3 regions of the Kineosporia sp. NBRC 101731 genome follow, and region 1 is predicted to be linked to each of the others. Evidence: riboswitches for the same ligand, from Rfam matches in the RefSeq annotation. Region 1 holds a riboswitch; each other region holds the start of a gene.
What was found. A riboswitch is a leader RNA that binds a small molecule or an ion and turns the genes downstream of it on or off. The one in region 1 is predicted to bind thiamine pyrophosphate.
Positions count from the first base shown of each region.

Region 2: it holds a riboswitch for thiamine pyrophosphate, as region 1 does, so the genes downstream of both, QSK05_RS02160 (ECF transporter S component) here and thiO (glycine oxidase ThiO) in region 1, are expected to answer to the same signal.
Region 3: it holds a riboswitch for thiamine pyrophosphate, as region 1 does, so the genes downstream of both, thiM (hydroxyethylthiazole kinase) here and thiO (glycine oxidase ThiO) in region 1, are expected to answer to the same signal.

Region 1 covers NZ_BSTC01000004.1:372,852-380,687, forward strand. The annotation lists gene QSK05_RS14630 (MMPL family transporter) at 1-1,531, opposite strand, end outside; gene QSK05_RS14635 (TetR/AcrR family transcriptional regulator) at 1,634-2,266, shown strand; TPP riboswitch at 2,788-2,892, shown strand; gene thiO (glycine oxidase ThiO) at 2,884-4,068, shown strand; gene thiS (sulfur carrier protein ThiS) at 4,075-4,305, shown strand; gene QSK05_RS14650 (thiazole synthase) at 4,332-5,153, shown strand; gene QSK05_RS14655 (ThiF family adenylyltransferase) at 5,150-6,277, shown strand; gene QSK05_RS14660 (Hsp20/alpha crystallin family protein) at 6,448-6,906, opposite strand; gene QSK05_RS14665 (MarR family winged helix-turn-helix transcriptional regulator) at 7,151-7,672, opposite strand.
Region 2 covers NZ_BSTC01000001.1:506,719-514,554, reverse strand. The annotation lists gene QSK05_RS02180 (DUF8596 domain-containing protein) at 1-592, shown strand, start outside; gene QSK05_RS02175 (NADH-ubiquinone oxidoreductase-F iron-sulfur binding region domain-containing protein) at 589-1,845, shown strand; gene QSK05_RS02170 (energy-coupling factor transporter transmembrane component T family protein) at 1,849-2,640, opposite strand; gene QSK05_RS02165 (ATP-binding cassette domain-containing protein) at 2,637-4,157, opposite strand; gene QSK05_RS02160 (ECF transporter S component) at 4,150-4,911, opposite strand; TPP riboswitch at 4,993-5,098, opposite strand; gene QSK05_RS02155 (hypothetical protein) at 5,170-5,322, shown strand; gene QSK05_RS02150 (DUF4235 domain-containing protein) at 5,425-5,700, shown strand; gene mmuM (homocysteine S-methyltransferase) at 5,716-6,591, shown strand; gene QSK05_RS02140 (maleylpyruvate isomerase family mycothiol-dependent enzyme) at 6,632-7,351, opposite strand; gene QSK05_RS02135 (IPT/TIG domain-containing protein) at 7,502-7,836, opposite strand, start outside.
Region 3 covers NZ_BSTC01000003.1:499,349-507,184, forward strand. The annotation lists gene mmsB (multiple monosaccharide ABC transporter permease) at 1-960, opposite strand, end outside; gene mmsA (multiple monosaccharide ABC transporter ATP-binding protein) at 957-2,564, opposite strand; gene QSK05_RS12185 (ROK family transcriptional regulator) at 2,712-3,947, shown strand; TPP riboswitch at 4,025-4,122, shown strand; gene thiM (hydroxyethylthiazole kinase) at 4,115-4,933, shown strand; gene thiE (thiamine phosphate synthase) at 4,930-5,580, shown strand; gene thiD (bifunctional hydroxymethylpyrimidine kinase/phosphomethylpyrimidine kinase) at 5,577-7,049, shown strand; gene QSK05_RS12205 (DUF3152 domain-containing protein) at 7,214-7,836, shown strand, end outside.

The sequences.
Region 1 (7,836 bases):
GCTGGAAGGCGGTCGCCCCGGTCACGTATCCGTGGGCGTCATGGGCCTCCACTATCTTGGGCAGGGTGTCGTCGCGCAAGGTGCGCAGCACCTCCTCGGTCGAGGAGTCCTGCGGTCCGGTCGTCGGGATCACCGTGGCCACGAGCACGTCCCCGTCCTTGGTGGCCTGCACCTTCGAGACCGAGGCCACGCCTCGGACGCCCTGCAGAGCCTTCTGCAGATCGGCTGACACGTCCGTGTCGGCGTGCGAGACGTCCACCACGATGGTCAGCGGTCCGTTGGCACCGGGGCCGAACGCGTCGGAGATCGCGTCGTAGGCCTGCCGACTGGTGAAGTCGGCCGGATCGGAACCGGCGTCCACGTGTCCCAGCTGCATCGACAACGTCGGCAGGGCGATCACGGCCAGCAGCGCCACCCCGCCGGCCAGATACAGCCAGGGACGGCGTCCGATCCGGGCCGCGTGCCGGTGCCACACGTCGCTCTCGCCGCTACCGGCCTCGGCGACGGCCGAGCGGACGCGCAGCCGGTCGATCCGCTTGCCGGCCAGGCCGAGCAGCGACGGCACCAGCGTGACGGCGGCCGCCGCGGCGACCGCGACGGTCAGCGCCGCCGCCAGACCGAGCTTGCCGATGAAGGAGACCCCGGACGCATAGAGCCCCAGCATCGCGATGACCACGGTCATTGCGGCGATCAGGACCGATCGCCCGCTGCCTTCCACGGTCCGCCCGGCCGCCTCGGCCGGTTCGCCGCCCTCCATCAGGTCTTGGCGGAAGCGGGTGGCCAGGAAGAGCGCGTAGTCGATACCGACGCCGAGTCCCATCATGATCGCCAGCGTGGGCGAGACCGTGGCGAACGTGGTGGCGGCGGCCAGCATGCCGAGCAGCCCCATCCCGGCCAGCACCCCGATCGCTGCGGAGAGGATCGGTAGGCCGGCCGCGGCGACGCTGCCGAAACCCAGGAGCAGCACTACGACCGCGGTGCCGATGCCGATCAGTTCCGAGACCGCGTCGCCGGTCTTCGGCCGGGCAGCCTGACCGAGCTCACCGCCGTACTCCACGTTGACGCCCGCCCGACGGGCCGACTCGGTGGCATCGTCGATCTGGGTGACGAAGGCGTCACCCAGCGCGCTCGGATTCTTGTCGAAACCGGCAGTGACGTAGGCGGTCCGGCCGTCCTGAGAGTCTATGGGGTCGGTTACGGACTGCACATGGCCAAGACGGCGGATGGCGTCGACCGAACTGTCGATCGCCGCCTTCTGTTGAGCCAGCGTTCCCTCGCGCACGGTGAAGACGACCTGACCGCTCTGCGCACCGCTACTGGACTGATGCATCTGCAGGAGATCAGCACCCCGCTGAGCAGGGGCATTGGGCAGCTCAAAGTCGTCGGAGTACTGCCCGCCCAGGGCTTGGTGGCCGAGCGTGACGCCGACGAGCAGGACCAGCCAGAGCAGGACGACCGGCCCGGGGTGGCGGGCGCAGAAACGTCCCAGCCGGTAGAGGCCACCGGGCCGCGCACTCAAAAAATCTGTCACGACTGACAGTTTTAGGCAAAAGTGTCAGGGCTGACAAGTTTGCCCAGACAATGCGACGAGTGACTTTAGGTAGTCGGGGGCTGATCGTGAAATGCTTTGCCTGTGACGTCTACCGGTGGAAAGCGCGAGGCCAACAAACTGGCCACCCGCACGGCCTTGCAGGCCGCCGCCGACCGGCTGTTCGAGCAGCAGGGCTTTGAGAACACCACCGTCCGGGACATCGCCGATGCCGCTGGCGTCACCGAACGCACCTTCTTCCGGTACTTCGCCGCGAAGGAGGAACTGATCCTGGACGACGCCCTGTCCTGGCTTCCGGACCTGACCGAGGCCATCCGGACCCGGCCGGCCGCGGAGGGACCGCTGACAGCCGTCCAGATGGGCCTGGCCACCGTGGCGTGGAAGATCGCCCAGGGAAACCGGCCCTCACCCCTGTGGATGTTCCACGAGGGCCCGCCCGGCCCGAAGCTCCGCCGCGCCCCGAACGCGGTCGGTTTCCGGGTGGAGGAGGCGATAGCGATCCCCCTGCGCGCGCGCCTGATCGCGGCCTCAACCCCCAATTCCGATGATCCGGAGCCGCAATTCGTGGCCGATATCCTCGCCCGGGCCTCGCTCGCCGCCCTGCGCAGCGGCCTGATCCGGGACTGGGAGTTGCGCGACCGCGACGCCGAAAACCGGCCTCCTCTGTCCCAGCTGATCCAGCAGGCCTTCGCCACGATCATCGCCGTGCACGACTGATCGCACCGCACATGCGAAACAACTTGCTCTTGAATTATTTCCGGAAGAAGCGACTCACCGTCACCGGTCGCTGCCTGGAGCGGACATTCCGCGACTGCTTGCCGAACTGGCGATGACCGGTCGCCGAACACCGCCCTTTCCCGGGATGATCACGGTCGATAGTCACGAGGTGTTCGCCGACCAACGACGCCCAAGAATTCTCGATCCGTTCCGGCCCAGGTGCAGGACGTCGGTGCGGGCGATCGAGGCGATGTCGTTCCGGTCGCCAGCCGCGGGTAACCGGCCGTGCCGCTGCACCGCAGCGCCGAACACCTCCAGCAGCTCCAGCTCGCGCGCGGCTTGCCAGAACCTTCTCCCACAACTGGATGACGTCCACCCTAGCCGCCAGCACGACGTCCGAAGAGTCGGTGAGATTGCCCTGACGGGAACGGGAATCGCAGCAGAGATACAGGCGGGCCCGGATCAGGGCCGGGTGCGGGGATCGGGGCATGCGCCGAAGTGTCGCATTGGGCGGGGTATGGTGATGCCAGCACGGGAGCCCACCGAGGGCTGAGAGGGCGAACATCTCGCCGACCGTTGAACCTGCTCCGGGTCATGCCGGCGAAGGGAGCTCGAACATGGTAATTGGCACGCCTGTTCCGGCCACCGATGTGGTCGTCCTGGGCGGCGGTGTCGTCGGCACGGCCTGTGCCTGGCGGCTGGCCCAGCGCGGGCTGCAGGTGATCCTCGTCGACCCTGCGCCCGGATCGGGGGCCTCCGGCGTGGCGGCCGGGATGCTCGCCCCCGTCAGCGAGGTGCAGCCCGGCGAAGAACCGTTGCTGCGTCTGGGGTGTCACGCGGCGCAGGGATACCCGGACTTCGTCCGCGAACTCGAGCTGGTCAGCGGCCTGGTCACCGGGTACCGCCGGTGCGGCACCCTGGCCGTGGCCCTGACCGCCGACGACCGAGCCCGCCTGGCCGAGACCCGGCGCCTGCAGGCCGGTCTCGGGTTGACGGTCGAGGCCCTCACCGGTCGGCGCTGCCGCGCACTGGAACCGACGCTGGATCCGGGGGTCAGCGCGGGCACACTGATCCCCGACGACCACCAGATCGACCCGCGCCGGCTGCTGGAGGCTCTGCGGATCGCGGCCACGACCGCCGGGGTGGTCACCGTTCAGGATTCAGGCACCCCCGAACGGGTGGACGAGGTGCTCGCCGGCGTCCGTCTGGCCTCCGGGGCACTGGTGCGGGCCCTCCGGGTGGTGCTGGCCACCGGCGCGTGGGCCCGGTCGGTCGTGCCGTCGGTACGGCCGGTCAAGGGGCAGATCCTGCGGCTGCGGATGCCCGCGGGTGATCACATCCTGCGGCGCACCGTCCGCGCGGTGGTGCACGGCCGGGACGTGTACCTGGTGCCGCGCGAGAACGGTGAACTGGTGGTCGGGGCGACCAGCGAGGACGTCGGCCTGGACCAGCGGGTCACCGCCGGCGCCGTGCACGATCTCCTGCAGGACGCCCGGGCCCTGGTGCCCGGGGTATCGGAACTGGAGTTCACCGAAACCGCGGCGCGATGCCGTCCGGGCACTCCCGACAACCTGCCCCTGATCGGGCCTTCCGCGGTCCCGGGCCTGATCCTGGCGACCGGCCACCACCGCAACGGTGTGCTGCTGTGCGGGGTCACTGCCGACGCTGTGACTGCTGCCCTGGCCGACGGGGACGTGCCCGCCGGCCCGGTGCGGGTGTGCGATCCCCGGCGGCTCGAACAGCCCGGTACATCGACGACAGGCCGTGACACCACCACGGTGGCCACGGCCGGACGGAGGTAGAACACGATGCTCGAGGTGATCGTCAATGGCGAACCCGTGCAGGTGCCCGGTGAGGCCACCGTGGCGGACCTACTGCGACAACTCGCCGGGCCCGAAGTCGCTGGAAGCCAGGGCGGCCCACCCACCGGAGTGGCCGTGGCCCTGGGCGACGACGTGGTCCCGGCCGGGCAGTGGACGACGACACGGCTGTGTCCCGGCGACCGGCTCGAGATTCTCGGGGCGGTGGCGGGCGGATGACGAGCACGCCTGAGGTCAGCACCCCGATGCTGGAACAGGCCGGGCAGCCCGGGCAGTCCGGCCTGTCGGACGAGCCGCTGCGGATCGCCGGCCAGGCCTTCACGTCCCGGCTGGTGATGGGAACCGGTGGCGCCGGCAACCTGAGCATCCTGGAGAGCGCGCTGCGGGCCTCCGGCACACAGCTGACGACCGTGGCGATGCGCCGGATCGACCCCACGGCCGATGGAGGGCTGCTCGACATCCTGACCCGGGTGGGTGTGCAGGTCCTGCCCAACACCGCCGGATGCCGCACCGCCCGTGAGGCCCTGCTGACGGCCCGGCTGGCCCGCGAGCTGCTCGGCACGTCGTGGGTCAAGCTGGAGGTGGTGGCCGACGAGGACACCCTGCTCCCGGACGCCGGTGAACTGCTCGACGCGGCGGGTCAATTGGTCGACGAGGGCTTCACCGTGCTGGCCTACACCAATGACGACCCGGTGCTGGCACAGCGACTGGAACACGCCGGCTGCGCTGCGGTGATGCCGCTGGGCGCGCCGATCGGCACCGGCCTGGGTGTGCTGAACCCGCACAACATCGCTCTCATCGCCCAGCGGGCCGGCGTTCCCGTCCTTCTCGATGCCGGGATCGGCACCGCCTCCGACGCAGCCCTGGCGATGGAGCTGGGGTGTGACGGTGTGCTTCTGGCTACCGCGGTGACCCGGGCGCACGACCCCGAGCGGATGGCGGTCGCGATGCGGCTGGCGGTCCAGGCCGGGCGCGCGGCCCGGCTCGCTGGGCGTATCCCGAAACGTGAACGGGCGCTGGCCTCCTCGACGCCGGTGGGCCTGGCCGAGTTCGGGGACCGCGCGTGACCGGTGACGTACGTCCGCCCTTGGTGGCCCCGGGAGGCCCCCTGACCGAGGCCGAACACCGGCGCTATGCGCGCCATCTGGTGCTGCCGGAGGTGGGCGGGACCGGTCAGCGACGGCTGAAGGCCGCCCGCGTGCTGCTGGTGGGGGCCGGAGGCCTCGGTTCACCCTCCCTGCAGTACCTGGCCGCGGCCGGCGTGGGCACGATCGGGCTGGTGGACGACGACGTGGTCGAGGAGTCCAATCTGCAGCGACAGGTGATCCACACCGGTGCGGACGTCGGGCGGTCCAAGGTCGACAGCGCCGCCGACGCGGTGCGGCGGGCCAACCCGCTGGTGCGCGTCGAACGACATCGCGAACGGCTGCACACCGGCAACGCCGTCGGGCTGGTCGAGCAGTACGACCTGGTACTCGACGGCTCGGACAACTTCCCCACCCGCTACCTGGTGAACGACGCCTGTGTGCTGACCGGCATCCCGTGGGTCTGGGCCGCCGTGCTGCGGTCCCAGGGCCAGGCCAGCACCTTCTGGGGCGGACACGGCCCGCAGTACCGCGATCTGTTCCCTGAGCCACCCGCCCCCGGCTCCGTGCCCGACTGCAACGACGCGGGCGTCCTGGGGGCTGTCTGTGGCCTGTTCGGCTCGATCATGGCCGCCGAGGCGGTCAAACTCATCACCGGCACGGGTCAGAGCCTGCTCGGGCGGGTGCTGACCCTGGACGTACAGACCTGGTCGTGGCGCACGTTCCGCCTCATCCCCGACGCCACCCGGGCACCGATCACCCGCCTGGCACCGCCCACGCTCCCCATGATCACCGCGGGAGACCTGGCCGGACGCCTGCGGGCCCGCGCCGCCGGGGACGACGACTTCCTGCTCATCGACGTGCGCGAACCGGCCGAGCACGACCGGTTCGCCATCCCCGGAGCCCTGCTGGTCCCGCTCGCCGACCTGGAACGGGCCGATCTACCCCGGGACGTACCGCTGATCCTGTACTGCGCGGCCGGTCAGCGATCGGCCCGGGCGATCCAGGTGCTGCGCCGCCAGAAATACAGCCTTCTGCATCACCTCGACGGAGGTATCCGGGCCTGGACGGCGAGCGTGGCCTCTGCCGACGGGGTGGAACGATGACGAAAATGTCGAGCGCGTAAGTACTATCGATGCTGACAATGTGAGCGGGAGGGTGCGCGATCCCTCGACGGTGGGCGTCTGCATCGGCGTCGTCCCGATGCGCGGGCCGACCCCGAACGTGAACAGGGCCGGCCCGTTGCCGGACCGGCCCTGTTATCCGTCGGTGTGAATCAGCCTTCGGTGATCTCGATCCGGCGCGGCTGCGTCTCACCGGACTTGGGCACGGACACCCGCAGTACGCCGTCGGCCAGGGAGGCGCTGACCTGGTCGGCCGCCACACCCTTGGGCAGCAGGGTGCTGTACTGGAACCGGCCGGCCCGGCGCGCGTGGCGCTGTTCCCCGTCTTCGGACAGGGCGTACTCGCCGCCCACCGTGAGGGTGTCCCCCTCGACGCTCAGCTCGATCTCGTTCTTCCGGAAGCCGGGAACCTCGAGGCTGATGACGTAACCAGAGTCGGACTCGGTGACGTCTGCCAACGGACGCCAGGTACGGCGGGCTGCGGCCTGGTCACGCTCGACCGGGCCGAACACCGACTGCACGACCTGGTCGAACTGACGCTGGATGTCGCCGAACTCGCGGAAAGGATCCCAGCGGACGACCGCGTCACCCGAACGCACAGGAAGAGCCATCTCAGCTCACACTCCTTCGTCAATCTCGTCTTTCGGCGGCCCCTCATCCGGCCGCAGGAAAACGATAAACCGACGGGCGAACGTGCGCAAGGCTAGTTGAGCCACTTCCACTCAACTTCTTGGACGATCAGCCAGGCAACAACAAACACGCAGGTCAGAGGCGCGGCCCGAGGCATGACGCAGCATCGGAGCCGTTCGGTCCGGCTCGGCCGGCCATCACTTGGAGCCGTCGGCCCCGTACCAGTCAGGCGCTCTGGGCCGGAGGGGTGGGGTTGTTCCGCGGCCGGGGACCGGAACCCGACCGGGTGCCGGCGTGCAGGTGGGTGACCGGGCGGGGCCGGTGCCGGCCCACCATGAACCGGCCCAGCAGCGCAGCGAGCGCGGTGCGCTCACTCGTCGAGAGCCCGTAGGTGAGGGCGTCGATCCGGGCGCAGGTCTCGTCGTAGAACTCCTGGGCGATGGACGCACCGATGGAGGTCAGGGTCAGGACGACGGGGTAGGTGCCGGCCGGGTCGGGGCCGCGGGTGACGTGGCGGCTGGTCTCGGCCGCCTGGACCAGGCCGGTCAGGGTCGGCTCGGCCACCCGCAGCACGGCACCCAGCCGGGACAACTCCACCGGTCCGGGCGTCAGCACGCACAGCAGCACCCCCTGCTGCGGGGGAATCCCCAGGTCACGGGCCGAGTCCGCGTACACCCGCTCGAGCAGGAACGACCCGCGGACCGGGGCCGGGGCCCTACCTGTGTCACTCCCGGGCCACTCATCCATCCCTTGAGACTACGCAGTGACCCGGAGCTCACCGGGGAACGGCCCGCCATGGTTGTTCAGCGACGGGCCGGCAGTCGCCGATGCGGGTCACCGGTCCGGGGCGGCTGCGCTCCGCCGGGTAAGGGTGTGGGCGCCTGTCGAGGTGGGATATGCCCGTTTCGCGC
Region 2 (7,836 bases), on a different contig from region 1:
CGACCGGCTGACCTGGTTCCTGAACCGGGGCACGGGCGTGATCCTGCTCGTCCTGATGACGCTCTCCGTAGCGCTCGGCGTACTTTCCACGGTGCGGGCGTCGTCCCGGTTCTGGCCGCGGTTCGTCACCCAGCACCTGCACCGCAACATCTCGCTGCTGGCGGTGGCCCTGCTGATCGCGCACGCGGCGCTGGCGGTGATCGACGAGTTCGTGAACATCCGCTGGTGGGACGTCCTCGTCCCGTTCCGGGGCGAATACGAGCCGCTGTGGCTGGGTCTCGGCACGCTGGCCACCGACTTCATCATCGTCACCGTGCTCACCGGACTCTCCCGCACCCGGTTCCGTTCGCGCACCTGGCGGGCCATCCACCTGACCTCGTACCTGGGCTGGGGCGCCGGGCTGGTGCACGGCTTCGGTATCGGTACCGACAGCCGCGAGACCTGGTCGGTCGCGGTCAGCGTGCTCTGCGTCGGTGTGGTGGTCTGGTCGGTGGTGGTGCGGCTGGGCACGTTCGGCACCGAGCGCCGCCTGGAGCGCCATTCGCCGGCCGGTAGCCGCCGGCAGGCCCGGGCCCGGGAGCGGTCCCGATGACGCACACCGACGTGGAGGCCGGTTTCCACGGCGTGGTCTCCCTGCTGGACGGCCCGCTGCTCCTGCGCGGCGTGGGCCCGGACGGCAGTGCGAGCCTGCCGGTACACCGGCGGCTGTGGAACGAGCCGGCCCGCACGACGGTGCCGCAACTGATCGAGATGAGCTGGAAGATCGGCCTGACCGGGCGCGGCGGGGCGGAGTTCCCGTTCGCCCGCAAGCTGCAGGCCGCGGTGGAGTCGGGCAAGAAGCGCGAGCTGGTGGTGAACTGCTCCGAGGGGGAACCGGCCAGTGCGAAAGACAGCAGCCTGATGCTGTCGGCCCCGCACCTGGTGCTCGACGGCGCCCAGCTCCTGGCCGATGCGCTCGACATTCACCACGTGCACGTCGCGGTTCCGGGTGAACGGCCGAGCGTGGTCGCGGCGATCCGCGCCGCGATCGGTGAGCGGGACCGGGGGCGCAAGGCCGTCGAGTACGAGATGCACACCACCAGCGGAGGATTCGTCGGCGGGCAGTCGGCGGCCGTGCTGGAGATGATCTCCGGCCGCGACAACCTGCCGGTCACCTCGCGCACCCCGTCGGCCTACTCCGGACTCCGCGGGCGCCCCACCCTGCTCTCGAACGCCGAGACGCTGGCCCACCTGGCGGCCGTGAGTGACCTCGGGCCCGAGCGATACGCCCGCTGGGGCACCTCGGCCGACCCCGGTACCCGGTTGCTGTCGATCTCGGCGGACGGCCCGGGTGGTCTGGTGCTGGAGGCCCCGCACGGGGTGCCGCTGGCCGAGATGCTCGAGTTCTGCGGGTACGACCCGGCCCGGCCGCTGCTGGTCGGCGGCTACCACGGCACCTGGCTGTCGCCGCAGCAGGTCACGAGCTGCACGCTCAGCCCCGCCGACCTGGCCCGTTTCGGCGCGAGGCTGGGGGCCGGGGTACTGCTGCCGATGCTGCCCGGTGACTGTCCCCTCAGCTACACCGCATCGATCGTCGACTATCTCGCCGGGCAGCGGGCCAAGCGGTGCGGCCCGTGCACCAACGGACTGCCGGCGCTGGCAGACGCCTGCACGCGCCTTCCGCGGGTGCGCTCACACCGCGAGGCGGCGAGTCTGGTGGAGCGGATCGAGCAGCTCACCGGCCTGGTCACCGGCCGGGGCGCGTGCGCGCACCCGGACGGCACGGCCCGGCTGGTGAACTCCATGCTCGAGACCTTCAGCCCGGAGATCGGGAACCACGTGGACGGGTTCTGCACCTACGAGTAACCCCTAGGTGAGCACCAGGTTCCAGGTGCCTGCCGCGATCCCCGCGGCCGTGGAAGCCACCGCCACCAGCACACCACCCAGCACCACCACCCCGTCGAACCAGGTGAACCGGCTGGGCCGCGCCCAGGTGCGGGGTGCGTCCACCCCGAATCCCCGGGCCTCCATCGTGGTCGCCAGCACCGTACCCCGCCGGATCGCGATGACCAGCAGCGCGAACACCTGACCCAGCGCCTGTTTCAGACCATGGCCGAGACCCCGGGCACGACGGGCCATCGTCAGCGTCTGCCACTCCTGGGCCAGCAGACCGACCAGGCGCAGAGCGGCCAGGGCGGAGAGCACGAACCGGTGCGGCAGGTGCAGGTTCTGGGCCAGCGCGTCGGCCAGGTCGGTGGGGTCGGTGGTAGCCAGCAGCACCACCCCGGGCAGCCCGATCGCCAGGATCCGCAGGGTGATCGCAATCGCCGAGCTGAGCGAGCCCTCGGTGATCGTCACCGGGCCGAGCCCGATCAGGGTGGCCCCGTCGTCCACCCCGAACACCAGCGTGAGCAGTCCGGCCGGGATCGCCCCGAGCAGGATGATCCAGCTGCTGCGGAACAGTTTCCGGGGGCTCAGACCGCAGAAGGGCAGCGCCAGCAACTCCAGGGCCAGGGCCACCCCTGCCGTCACCGGATCCACCGTGAGGATCAGGCCGATCGAGATCACCGATGCCACAGCCAGTTTCGCGGCCGGATTGGCCCGGGCCAGAGGCGCCCGGGAGGCCTCGCGGATGTCCAGACCCTCCAGCAGCGCAGTCACAGCGCCATCACCTCTCCGTGGTCGGCCAGCACCGTCACCAGGTCGAGGTCGTGCGTGGCCGCGACCACCGCCCGGCCCTCGCCCAGCAACTCCAGCAACAGCGTGGTGAGCTCGGTCCAGGTGCGCGCGTCCTGCCCGAAGGTCGGCTCGTCGAGCACCAGCACGTCGGGGGCGGTGGCCAGCACGGTCGCCACCGAGAGCCGCCGCTGCTCGCCCCCGCTCAGGGTGTAGGGGTTGGCCCGCGCCAGGTGGTCCAACCGCAGGCGCTGCAGGATCTCTTCCGACCCGATGGCGGACGCGTGCCCGCCCGGTTGGCGCTGCCACCAGCTTTTACCTTGAGCCGCAACCCGTTCCGGCCCGACCGCGAGCTCCCCGGCCACGGTCGGCGCGACGAACTGATGCTGCGGGTCCTGGAACACCGTGCCGATCCGGCTCACCAGCTGACCCGCCTTCCAGGCGTGCGGGTGCGGGCCGAGACCCTTCGCAAGCCGTTCGGAGGCCGTGAGGTCGCCGGCCGCGGGAGCGGTCAGGCCCGCCAGGGCCAACGCCAGGGTCGACTTCCCGGCCCCGTTGGGCCCGGTCACGGCGAGCGCCCGCCCGGCCCGGACCGTCAGGTCGACGTCCCGCACCGGAGGCTCGGCCTGACCCGGTCGGCGAGCCGCCAGCTTCTCCGCCGTGAGCAGTGGCAAACCCCGTTCGTGGTCGTGCAGAACCTCCCCGCTCACCCGCGTCCTCCATTCCGGACGCCCTCCAGGCACCCACACACCCGCCGCGACCAGCGACGAAGCCTGCTCGTCGAAGACCTGATCCGGCGGTCCGTCCGCGTACACGCCACCGCCGGGTTCCAGCACCACGACCCGATCGATGAACGGTAGCCACGGCTGCACCCGGTGCTCAACGAGAATGCAGCCCGCACCGGTCAGTTCCAGCACAGTCGCGATCGTGCGGCGCACCAGGTCGGCGCCCTCCGGGTCGAGCATGGCGGTGGGTTCGTCGAGCAGCAGCAGGCCCGGATCGAGCGCGAGCACCCCGGCCAGGGCGAGCCGTTGCCGTTCCCCACCGGACAGCCTTCCGGTCGGATGGGCCAGATCATAGGGAAACCCCACGCCTTCCAGGGCTTTCCGCACCCGGGGCCAGATGTCGGACACGGCGTGGTTCTCCAGCCCGAAGGCCACGTCGTCACCGCACCGGGCCAGTACCGTCTGGGCCTGCGGGTCCTGCAGCAGCAGGCCGGTGAGAGCCTGCCCGTCCTGCACGGCTTCCTGCCGCGCCCGACGGGCCTGCACGCCGTCCAGCAGCAGGGCCCCCTCCTCGTCCCCTCCGGTCTCCTCCGGGTCGAGCAGCCCGGCCAGACCCGCGAGCAGGGTGGACTTACCGGCCCCGCTGGCACCGAGCAGCAGCACCCGCTCGCCGGGCTCGACCCGCAGGTCGAGCCCCTGCACCGCCCAGGCCTTGCGGGTGGAGTGCCGCCAGCCCCAGCCCCGCGCCTCGATCAGCGGAGGGCGGGCCTCAGACACGTTCGGCGCTGCGTCCCGAGGCCAGTGGGGCCAGGGTTCCGGTGGCGGCCAGGGCCCGGGTGAGCAGCCACGAACCGATCCCGGCGATCACCACACCCGAAGCCATCGCGATCAGCACGTAGGCCAATTTCCCGGCCGCACCGAGCGTTTCCGGGTAGTAGATGAGGCTGTCGAGCAGGCCGACCGCGACACCGGCCCCGGCCCCGGCGAACAGCGCGGTGGGCAGCCCGTAACGCCGGTAGAGCACGAGGGCGAACACCACCTCGGCCCCCATGCCCTCGACCAGGCCGTACCAGACCGTGGAGAAGCCCCACTCGTTGCCCACCAGCGCGGAGAGCGCCGCCGCGACCAGCTCGGTGTAGACCGCGGCGCCCGGCTTGCGCACCACCAGGGCCCCGAGCACGGCCGGGAACAGCCATACCCCGGCGATGATCGCCGAGGTGGGAGGCACCATCGCGTCCCGCAGCGGGGTGGAGGCAGCGTTCCAGACCGCGAACACCAGGCCGCCCGCGACACCGAGCACGCTGGCGGTGACGATGTCCACGACCCGCCAGCGTCCGGCCCTCGCCGTGGCGGCGGTGATCGCGACGCCGGCCGTGCCCACGAACAGCGCGATCGGCAGTGTCAGGTCGGCCAGTGTCGTGTCGAAGACCGAGACGCCCGCCGGCAGGCCGACCAGGTAGATCACCATCGCCAGCGCGATCGCGGCCAGGGCCGCGTACAGCCGCGGACCGGTCCAGAGAATGTTTCTCATGGGTGTTGCTCCTCCGTCTTCGGAGGGGTGCCGTGACCCGCCGCCGCGCCCCTCCGAAGACGAAGGCACACAGCTCGGCCATGACCGAGAAGCTCGACTCCCTTCGCCGGCATGACCCGGATCAGGTTCGAGGGTCTGCAGTTGCCTGCACTCTCAGCGCCCTGTTGGCGCTCCCCTGTCGCGCTTGTGACGGTACACCTACTGAGTGGTTTCTGTGAGGCCTAGGACTTCCGGCAGGACCCGTGCCACCCTGTGACGGTGATCCTCAGGATGCTGCGCAGCTCCACGACGTCGGGCCACGGGCCGAGCCCACTGGCCCGGTTGCTCGCGCTGCTGGTCCTGCTGAGCATGCTCGGCATCAGCGCCCCGGTGCTCATCCCGGTGGTGCGCTGGGTGATCGCCCTGCTCTGACGCCCCCCTGGCAATGCCCGGGAGCGATCCTTAGGTCAGGATTGACCTGAGTCCCAGTTGAGTCCCAGTACGGACATCCGGCGGTGCGATGAGGAGAACAGCATGAATTCGGTGATGTGGAAGATCCTGTCGGCCGCGTCGGCGATTGCGGCGGCCCAGGCCGCCAACCAGTCGCTCAACATCATCTGGAAGGGCGCAACCGGTGGCCAGCCGCCGACCGTGCCCGAAGACCCGGAGACCACCTGGAAAGAGGCCATCGCCTGGGCCGCGCTGTCCGGCGCGATCATGGGCGTCGCCCGGATGTTCGCCACGCGGCAGGCTGCGGCCTACTACGTGAGGTCCACGGGCAAGATGCCCAAGGCCCTGGTGCGGGACTGACCGGTGATCGACCTGATGGACAGGCCCCTCGTCCTGGACGGGGGTCTGTCCACCGAGCTCGAGAGCCGGGGCCACGACATCTCCGGCACTCTCTGGTCGGCCCAGCTCCTGCTGGACGCCCCCGACGCCGTCGTCGACGCGCACCGGGCCTTTCTCGACGCCGGTGCCGACATCGTCACCACCGCCAGCTACCAGGCCTCGGCCGAGGGTTTCTCTCGCGCGGGAATCCCTTTCGCCACGGGTCAGGAACTGATCCGGCGATCGGTCGAGCTGGCCCGCCGGGCCGTCGAGGAGTCCGGTCGCGAGGCCCTGGTGGCCGGCTCGGTGGGGCCCTACGGTGCGATGCTCGCCAACGGCGCCGAATACACCGGTGACTACGGATCGGTGGGGGTCGACGAACTCCGGGACTTCCACCGTCCCCGGCTCGAGCTCCTGGCCGAGGCCGGCGTCGACGTGCTGGCCGTCGAAACCATTCCCTCCCTCGCCGAGGTGGAGGCCCTGCTCGCCGAGCTGGACCGGCTGGGACACCCGGCGTGGCTCAGCCTCACCACCGACGGCCTGCTCACCCGCCGCGGCGAACCCGCCGGGGAGGCGTTCTCCATGGCCACGTCGGTGTCCTCGGTGATCGCCGTGGGCGTCAACTGCACCGACCCGTCGGGCGTGGGGCTCGCGGTCGACCTGGCCGTCGAGTTCGGCGGTAAACCCGGCGTGGTCTACCCCAACAGCGGTGAGGGCTGGGACGCGGTGCACCGGGCCTGGCTGCCGGCATCACAGGGCCTTCTGCTCGGCGACGTGGACGGCTGGCTGCGCTCGGGCGCCCGCATCGTCGGGGGCTGCTGCCGGGTCACCCCCGACCAGATCCGCTCGATCGCCGACGTGGTGCGCCCCTAGGCCCTTTTCCGGCGGATACCGAACTTCTCCATGAGCACGGTCACGCAGTCACCTGCGCGCCGAGCACGGAACGAACGACCTCCACCTCGCCGGTGATCTCCAGGCACGGGTCGTCGGGCGAGATGCGGTGCCAGAGAGCCAGATAGAGCGCCTCGGCGGGCCCGGTGACCGTGGCGTCGGCCGGCTCGTCCGTCGTGCCGTCGCCGGAGAATACGAACTCCTGCCCGGTCTCGGCCACCACCACGGCCAGCGACTGCGTCAGCGGTGGCATCCGTTCCAGCCGCACCTGCCGGGGGAAGAAAATCCTGCGGACCTCGTCCACCCCGTCGGCCGCGAGCGCGGGATCAATGCGGTTCTCCCGGCCGAGCGCCTGGTGGAGGTCCCACCGATGCATCGTGATCTCGTGTGCCTGCCGCCGCTTCCACCAGCCCGACACCTGCGGTCCGGGCCCGAAGTGCCAGGCCGGGGCGTCGTCCGGCCTCTCCCGCAGCGCCCGCAGCAGGCCGGTGGCCGACTCCCGGTACCAGGCGACCAGCCCGTCCCGGTCGCGCGGCGCGGCGGTGGGCTTCCCGCCCGCGTTGCCCACGACGATCGCGTGGGTGGCCCACTGGTGCACCCCACCGACGTGATCGGCAAGGTCGACGACGGTCCAGCCCGGGCAGGACGGCACCGGCGCCCCCAGGTCGGCGGACTCCAGCACGTCGGCGAACTGTTCGGTGCCGTTCGCGGCGATCCGCAGGAAATCGATCGGGATGACCATCGGGGGCACCAGCCTCACTGTCGGGGAGAGGCATCCTCGCCCATGCGACGGCTCCGCGCCCAGGACTTTCCCCAAGGCCGGAGCCCGGCCCCCCGTGAGGGGGACCGGGCTCCGGTGCTGGTTCAGCTGGTGCTGACTCCTCCTACCTGATCAGAAAGCGGCAACCGTGTAGGTGGCGCTCTTCGAGATGGTGCTGTAGTCCGCGTCGTATTCGCTGGCAAGCGCGGTCAGGAACTGCACCGAGTAAGCACCGGTGGTCAGCGCCGGGGCCTTGCAGCTCAGCGTGGTGTCGGACTCCACCATGACGCTGGTGCAGGTGTCCAGCGAAGCGATCGTGGTGGTTCCGGAGACCAGCGCGGTCCCGGCCGGGAGGAAGGCGATCGAGATGCCGGCCACCTCGCTGAAGGTCCTGCCGCTGAAACCACTACCAGTGATGGTGACCACGTTGCCGGCAGTCCCATTGCCGCTGGTCGGCGAGACGGTGA
Region 3 (7,836 bases), on a different contig from region 1:
TTGCGGGCCGGAGGCGGCGGAGCGGGCCACGAAGATCATGCCGGCCAGTGCGGCCAGGATCGACATGTTCATCATGACCAGGAAGTTGACCCGCTTGAGCTTGACGCCGGACAGTTCCGCGGCCCGCGAGTTACCTCCGACGGCGTAGATGTAGCGGCCTCCCGCGGTGTTCCGCGTGTAGAACGAGTACGCGACGGCCAGGACCGCCAGGATGATGCCGGAGACGGGGAAGCTGGTACCCACCCGGCCCCCGGCGAAGCGCAGGGTGACGAAGACGATCAGGAGCAGCATCACGGCGATGCGCACGATCGAGATCCACAGCGGGGCGGGTTCGGCACCTTCCATCTGCCGGCGGACCTGACGGGCCCGCACTTCGCGCCACACCACGACGAGGCAGATGAACAGGCCCAGGAGCAGGGTCGGGTTGTTGTACCCGGTGTCCGGGCCCATCTCGGGAAGGTAGCCCGCGCCGATGTTACGGAACCCCTCCGGCACCGGCACGGTGTCGGCGTTGCCGATGTACTGGTTGCCGCCGCGGAACAGCAGCATCCCGGCGAGCGTGACGATGAACGCGGGCACCCCGATGTACGCGACCCAGAAGCCCTGCCAGGCGCCGATCAGGGCACCGACACCCAGGCCGAGCAGAACGCCCAGGGGCCAGGGCACGTCGTGCTCGGTGACCGCCTTGGCCACCACGATGCCGGTGAACGCCGCGACCGAGCCGACGGACAGGTCGATGTGGCCGGCGACGATGACCATCAGCATGCCGATGGACAGGATCGAGATGTAGGCGTACTGCTGGGTGAGCGCGATCAGGTTGCCCGAGGTCAGGGTCAGGCCGTCGGTGCGGATCTGGAAGAACAGCACGATCGCGGCCAGGGTGAAGATCATCCCGAACTGCCGGGCGTTCGACGTGTTGCCGCCGAAGAGGTTGCGCTGCAATTCCTTCAGATAGCTCATGGGGTGGGCATCCTCCTCGTCGAGGTCATCTTCTTCATCAGGATCTCGGGATCGGCGTCGGCACGGGCGATCTCACCGGTCACCGTGCCCTCCGACACGGTGTAGATGCGGTCGCACAGGCCGATCAGCTCGGGCAGCTCGGAGGAGATCACGATGACGCCCTTGCCCTGGTCGGCGAGCGCCTGGATGATCCCGTAGATCTCGTACTTGGCGCCGACATCGATGCCCCGGGTGGGCTCGTCGAGGATCAGCAGGTCGGGGTCGGTGAACATCCACTTGGCCAGCACGACCTTCTGCTGGTTGCCGCCGGAGAGCTTGACCACGCCCTCGTCGACGCTGGGGGCCTTGATCCGCAGACTCTTCCGGTACTCCTCGGCCTCGTGGTACTGGCTGGAGCGGTCGAGCACGCCCCGGCGGGTGATCTTGCGCAGTTTGGCCGACACCACCGACGTCTTGATGTCGTCGAGCAGGTTCAGGCCGATGGCCTTGCGGTCTTCGCTGACGTAGGCCAGGCCGTGTTTGATCGCGTCGGCGACGGACTTCAGCTCGACCGGCCTGCCGTCCTTGATGATCTGACCGCTGAGGAAGATCCCGTACGAGCGGCCGAACAGGCTCATCGCCAGCTCAGTGCGCCCGGCGCCCATCAGACCTGCGAAACCGACAATCTCGCCGTGCCTTACGGTGAAGTTGGAGCCCTTGCAGACGAGTCGCTCGGTGGAGACGGGGTGGCGCACGGTCCAGTCCCGGACCTCGAAGAACACCTCGCCGATGTGCGGGGTGTGATCGGGGAAGCGGCTGTTCAGCTCGCGTCCGACCATGCCGCGCACGATGCGGTCCTCGTTCGCGCCGTCGGTGGCCACGTCGATGGTCTCGATCGTGCGGCCGTCGCGCAGGATCGTGATCGAGTCGGCGATCGCCTCGATCTCGTTCAGCTTGTGCGAGATCATGATCGAGGTGATCCCGCGCTGTTTGAAGCCTTTCAGCAGGTCGAGCAGGTGCCGGGAGTCGTTCTCGTTCAGGGCGGCCGTCGGCTCGTCGAGGATCAGCAGCTTCACGTCCTTGGCGAACGCCTTCGCGATCTCGACGAGCTGCTGCTTGCCCACACCGATGTCCTTGACCAGGGTGTCGGGGTCGTCTTTCAGGCCGACCATCGACATCAGCTCCAAGGCTCTGCGGTTGGCCGCTGTCCAGTCGATCCGGCCCAGGCGGCGGGGTTCGTTCCCGAGGAAGATGTTCTCGGTGATCGACATGCCCGGCACCAGGGCGAGTTCCTGGTGGATGATCACGATTCCCGCGCGCTCACTGCTGCGGATGTCCGAGAACCGGGTCTGCGATCCCTGGTAGACGATGGCCCCGGTGTAGGTGCCGTAGGGGTAGACCCCGCTGAGAACCTTCATCAGCGTTGACTTCCCGGCGCCGTTCTCGCCGCAGATGGCGTGGATCTCGCCGGGCCGGACCACCAGGTTCACATCCGCGAGGGCTTTGACTCCCGGGAAGTCCTTGGTGATCGAGCGCATCTCCAGAAGTGGAGCCGCATCCATGTCTCCTCCAAGGCCGCGGCCATGGTGGCCGTTTCGGCTCAGCGGGTGATCGTCCGTGATCATCCGTCGCCGGTGACCGCTTGACGACCGTTCCCCGCCCAACACTCACCGACTGCTGCCGAACACTAAATTCAATTGATTTACTAAGTCAACGGCGTCTGGACCCATGTCGGCGAACGTGAGACGAACGGTAACGGGAGACGTGGTCGCGTGCGGCAGACAGGAACCAATCTCTCCAAAGTCGCTCAGTACAACCGGGCCGTGGTGCTGGATCAGATCCGGTTCGCGGACGGCATCAGCCGGGTGGAGATCGCCCAGCTCACAGGCCTGACACCGCAGACGGTTTCGGGAATCGTGCGCCGGTTCATCGCGGAGGGCGTCGTCCGGGAGGACGGGTCAGGGCGCTCCAGCGGTGGCAAGCCGCGAACGCGGCTGCTGGTCAATGCTTCGGCCGGCCGGGCGGTCGGTGTGCACTTCGACCCGGCCGAGTTGTCGTGTGTCGTGGTGGACCTTCTGGGTACTCCGCTGGGGAGCCTGCGGCGCCCGACCCCTCCGGACGCCGACCCGGCCCTGATCGCGGCGGCGGTGGCCGAATTGGTGGACGAAGTGCTGGTGGCCGCGGGTGTCACGCGCGAGGAGGTTCTCGGGCTGGGCATCGTCACACCAGGGCCGATCGACCACGGTCGCGGCCTGCTGATGGCCCCGCCGCAGCTGGCCGGCTGGACCCGGGTACCGTTGGGACGTCTGGTCGCCGAGGCGACCGGCCTGCCGGTGACCCTCGAGAACGACGCGACCGCGGCCGCGATCGGTGAACGCTGGGCCGGGGCCGGTCGGGGCGTCGCGAATTTCGCCTACGTCTTTCTCGGCACCGGTGTCGGCGGCGGGCTCGTGCTGGGGCATCAGGTGTATCGCGGCGGCTCGATGAACGCCGCCGAGTTCGGGCACACCTCGGTCCGTCCCGACGGGCCCCTCTGCTACTGCGGGAACACCGGATGCCTGGAGACGCTGGTCAGCCCGGCGGCGGTGGTGGCCGACGTGCGGCGGCGCCTGGCGGCGGGTGGGGGAGCGGACTCGGTGTTGTCGTGCGGCGGCGATCCGCAGGCTCTCACTCACGATGCGGTGTACCGGGCTGCGGCCGGCGGTGACCGGTTCGCCGCCAAGATCGCCGACGAGGCGGCCGAGCACGTCGCCACCGTGGTGGTGAACGTGGTGAACATCGTCGACGTCGAACTCGTGGTGCTGGGTGGCTTGGGTATCCGGCACGTCGAGGACCGGTTCCGGCGCACGGTGGAACGAGCTCTGCGCACGCGTCCGCTGGCCCGGCAGATCCGCACCGCCCGGGTCGAGCTGTCACCGCTGGTCCAGGACGGCGCCGCGATCGGTGGGGCCGCGCTGGTGCTCTACGCCACCTACTCACCGCAGGTGTCGGCGCTGCTCTCGTTGTGACCTCGCGGTGATCTCGCGGGGATCAGTGGCTGATCGCCTGCGGCCTTGCGCGAAATGGCCGGAAGTGGGAACGTCCTCGCAGAGACACGGGGTGCCCCTACCAAGGGGGGCTGAGATGAGACCCGTCGAACCTGATCTAGTTTGCACTAGCGAAGGGATGTCTTCGGATGACGGATTTTGCCGTACCCGAGAACACCGTTGTGACGGCCACGGCCGAGCTCCTGACCCGGGTCAGGCGGCAGACGCCGCTGGTCCAGTGCATCACCAATGACGTGGTGGTGAATTTCACCGCGAACGTGCTGCTGGCCCTCGGCGCGGCTCCGGCCATGGTCGATATTCCCGAGGAGTCGGGCCTTTTCGCTCAGGCGGCCGGTGGTGTGCTGATCAATCTCGGCACCCCGCACGCCGAGCGGCGGGCGGCGATGGAGGTGGCGGCCGCGTCGGCGCAACAGGCGGGTACCCCCTGGGTGCTCGACCCGGTTGCCATCGGCTCCTTGCCGGTGCGCACCGAATTGGCCCACCGGCTCTACGATGTGGGCCCTACGATCGTGCGCGGCAACGCCTCCGAGATTCTCGCGCTGGCCGGTTCCGGTGCGGGTGGGCGCGGGGTCGATGCCACGTCCACGGTCGATGACGCGGCCCGGGCGGCCGGTGACATTGCCCGGAAGACAGGCGGAGTCGTCGCGGTATCCGGTCCCGTCGACCTGATCACCGATGGCCGCCGCAGCGTGCGTCTGGCCAACGGGCACGAATGGCTGACACGGGTCACCGGGGGTGGTTGCGCGCTGGGGGCGGTGATGGCGGCCTTCGCCGCGGTCGATCCCGACGCCTTCGCCGCGACCACGGCCGCGGTACTCGCCTACACGGTGGCGGCCGAGCAGGCCGCCGCGGTGGCCGGTGGGCCAGGCTCTTTCGCTGTCGCGTTCCTCGATGCGCTGTCCTCGGTCACGGGTGACGACGTCGAGCGTCTGGCGCGCGTGTCATGACCGCACCCGACCTCAGTCTCTATCTGGTCACCGACGCCGCATGTGCCCGGAGGGCCGGGATCTCCCTGCCCGATCTGGTCGTGGCGGCCGCCTCCGGGGGCGTCACCACCGTTCAGGTGCGGGAGAAGGACCAGCCCGCGGGGATTTTCCTGCGTACCGTGCTGGAGATCGGGCAGGTGCTGCCGGAAGGCGTGACCCTGCTGGTCAACGACCGCGTCGACGTGTACCTCGCGGCCCGCGACCTCGGCGCTCCGGTCGCCGGGGTGCACCTGGGGCAGAAGGATCTGCCCGCGGCCAGTGCCCGGGACCTGATCGGGCCGGACGCCGTGCTGGGTGTCAGTGCCTCCCATCCGGACCAGTTGACGGCTGCCGCAGCCAGTTCCGCACGCGTGGACTATGTCGGTATCGGGGTGCTGAGGGCCACGGCGACCAAGTCCGACGCCCCGGAGCCCCTGGGGGTCGACGGGATGCGGGAGCGAGCGAAACTGTCTGCCCTGCCGGCGGTCGCGATCGGTGGCATCCAGATCGCCGACGCCGCCGCGCTGAGTGGCAGCGACCTGGCGGGAGTGGCTGTGGTCAGCGGGATCTGCGCCGCGAGCGACCCGGCCGCGGCTGCCGCCTCCTACCGGGCCGCGTGGGCGGCATGAGCGGCCCCGTGACCAGCGGGCCGGAAACGCTGACGGTGACCCCGCGCGTCCTCTCGATCGCCGGTACCGACCCGACCGGAGGGGCCGGCATCCAGGCCGACCTCAAGAGCATCGCGGCCAACGGCGGCTACGGGATGGCCGTCGTGACCGCGCTCGTCGCCCAGAACACCCGCGGCGTACGCTCGGTGCACACCCCGCCGACCGGATTCCTGCGTGAGCAGCTGAATTCCGTCAGCGACGACGTCGAGACCGACGCCGTGAAGATCGGCATGCTCGGCGCCCCGGAGATCATCGCCGAGGTCGCCGGCTGGCTGCGGCGTGTGCGGCCGCCGATCGTGGTGCTCGACCCGGTGATGGTGGCCACGAGCGGCGACCGGCTGCTGACGCCCGAGGCCGAGCAGGCGCTGCGCGACCTGCTGCCACTGGCCGGGCTGGTGACCCCGAACGTGCCCGAACTGGCCGTGCTGGCCGATGCCGGGCCGGCGCGGGACTGGGACGAGGTGGTGCGGCAGGCCCTGGAGGTCTCCGGTCGCTGGGGCGTGCGGGTCCTGGCGAAGGGCGGTCATCTGGCCGGGGACGAGGTCAGCGACGCATTGGTGGATGCGGGCGCGACCGACCCGGTGCTCCGCCTGGATGCCCCGCGCGTCCACACGTCGTCCACCCACGGCACCGGTTGTTCCCTGTCGTCGGCCGTCGCGACCTGGCAGGTGGCGACGGGAGACTGGTTCACGAGTATCGACCGGTCCAAGCGCTGGCTGACCGAGAGTCTTCGCCACGGTGAGCAACTGAACGTCGGGCAGGGGCACGGGCCGGTCAGTCATTTCGCCGGGTTGTGGCAGCGCGCAGGATTGAGCACCAGTGCCGGTGACGAATGGTGGCAGCGTGTCGACGGACTGCGTCGGGCCACCGATACCGACCCGTTCCTGACCGGCCTGGCCGACGGCTCCCTGGCGGGAGCGGCCTTCCGTTACTACCTCGCCCAGGACGCTTACTACCTCGAGGGATACGCGGGCGTGCTGAGCCGGCTCGGGCAGCTGGCGGACGATCCCGTCGAGCGGGCGTTCTGGGTGGCCGCGGCCACCGCCTGCGTGACCACGGAGTCGAACCTGCACCGTACCTGGCTGGGCGCGAGCGAACGCCCCGCGCCCGGGCCGGCGACCCACGCCTACCTCGGCCACCTGCGTCAGGCCGTCGAGACGGGCTACGGGCAGGGCGTGGCCGCGGTGCTGCCCTGCTACTGGATGTATGCCGACATCGGTCACCGGCTGGCGTCTCGCGCCGCGGGGAACCCCTACGCCGAATGGATCGAGACCTACGCCGATCCGCTGTTCCAGTACGCCACCCGGCAGGCCCGGGAGATCGCCGACCGGGTGGCCGGGGCCGTGTCCCCACCGCAGCGGGAACAGATGTGGCGGGCCTTCGAGAGGTCGGCCCAGCTGGAGCGGGAGTTCTTCGCCGCCGCGGTGTGAGCGCCGATCGCTGAGCGCGTTATCGTCTGGGGCAACCTTTTCGGCGCCACCCAACGTCCAAGGGGGGCAGGTGTCGGCGGGACCTCCAGGAGGAACACGAAGTGCGATCGGGTCATGACTCCGAGATGGCCGGAGCCCACCGGGGACCACGTCGATTCCTGGGCGTGGTCCTCCTCGCCGTGGTGACCCTGCTGCTGTCGGGATGTCTTACCGGGGTCACCATCACCTACGTTCCCGCCGGCCACCGGTCGGTCACGGCGCTGCCCACACCCAGCCCCACGCCCTCGGCGGTGGCCACCTCGACGAGGTCGAAGGCCGTTCCCATCACGTATCCCCGCGCCGGGAAGCGGACCTGGACGGTGGCGCCGGGGCACAGCCGGGTGGCGGGCAGCAGCGGCCGGCTGTTCCGCTACCGGGTGGCTGTGGAGAGGGACATCTCCGGGGTCACCGCTGATCAGTTCGCCCGCACCGTGGTGAAGACGCTGGGTGGTGCCCGGGGCTGGACCGCCACGGGCGATGTCCGCCTGCAACGGGTGGCGGCCGGCCGTCCCGCCGACTTCACCATCTACCTGGCGACGCCCAAGACCCGCGACCAGTTGTGCGGTGACGAGGCGGTCGGCCACGTCGACGAGTACACGTCCTGCCGGAACGGTGCCAACGTCGTGGTGAACGTGGCGCGATGGGTGCACGGCGTGCCCCGGTACGGTGCCTCACTGGGCATCTACCGGGAGTACGTGATCAACCACGAGACCGGGCACGCCCTCGGTCACAGCCACGAACTGTGCCC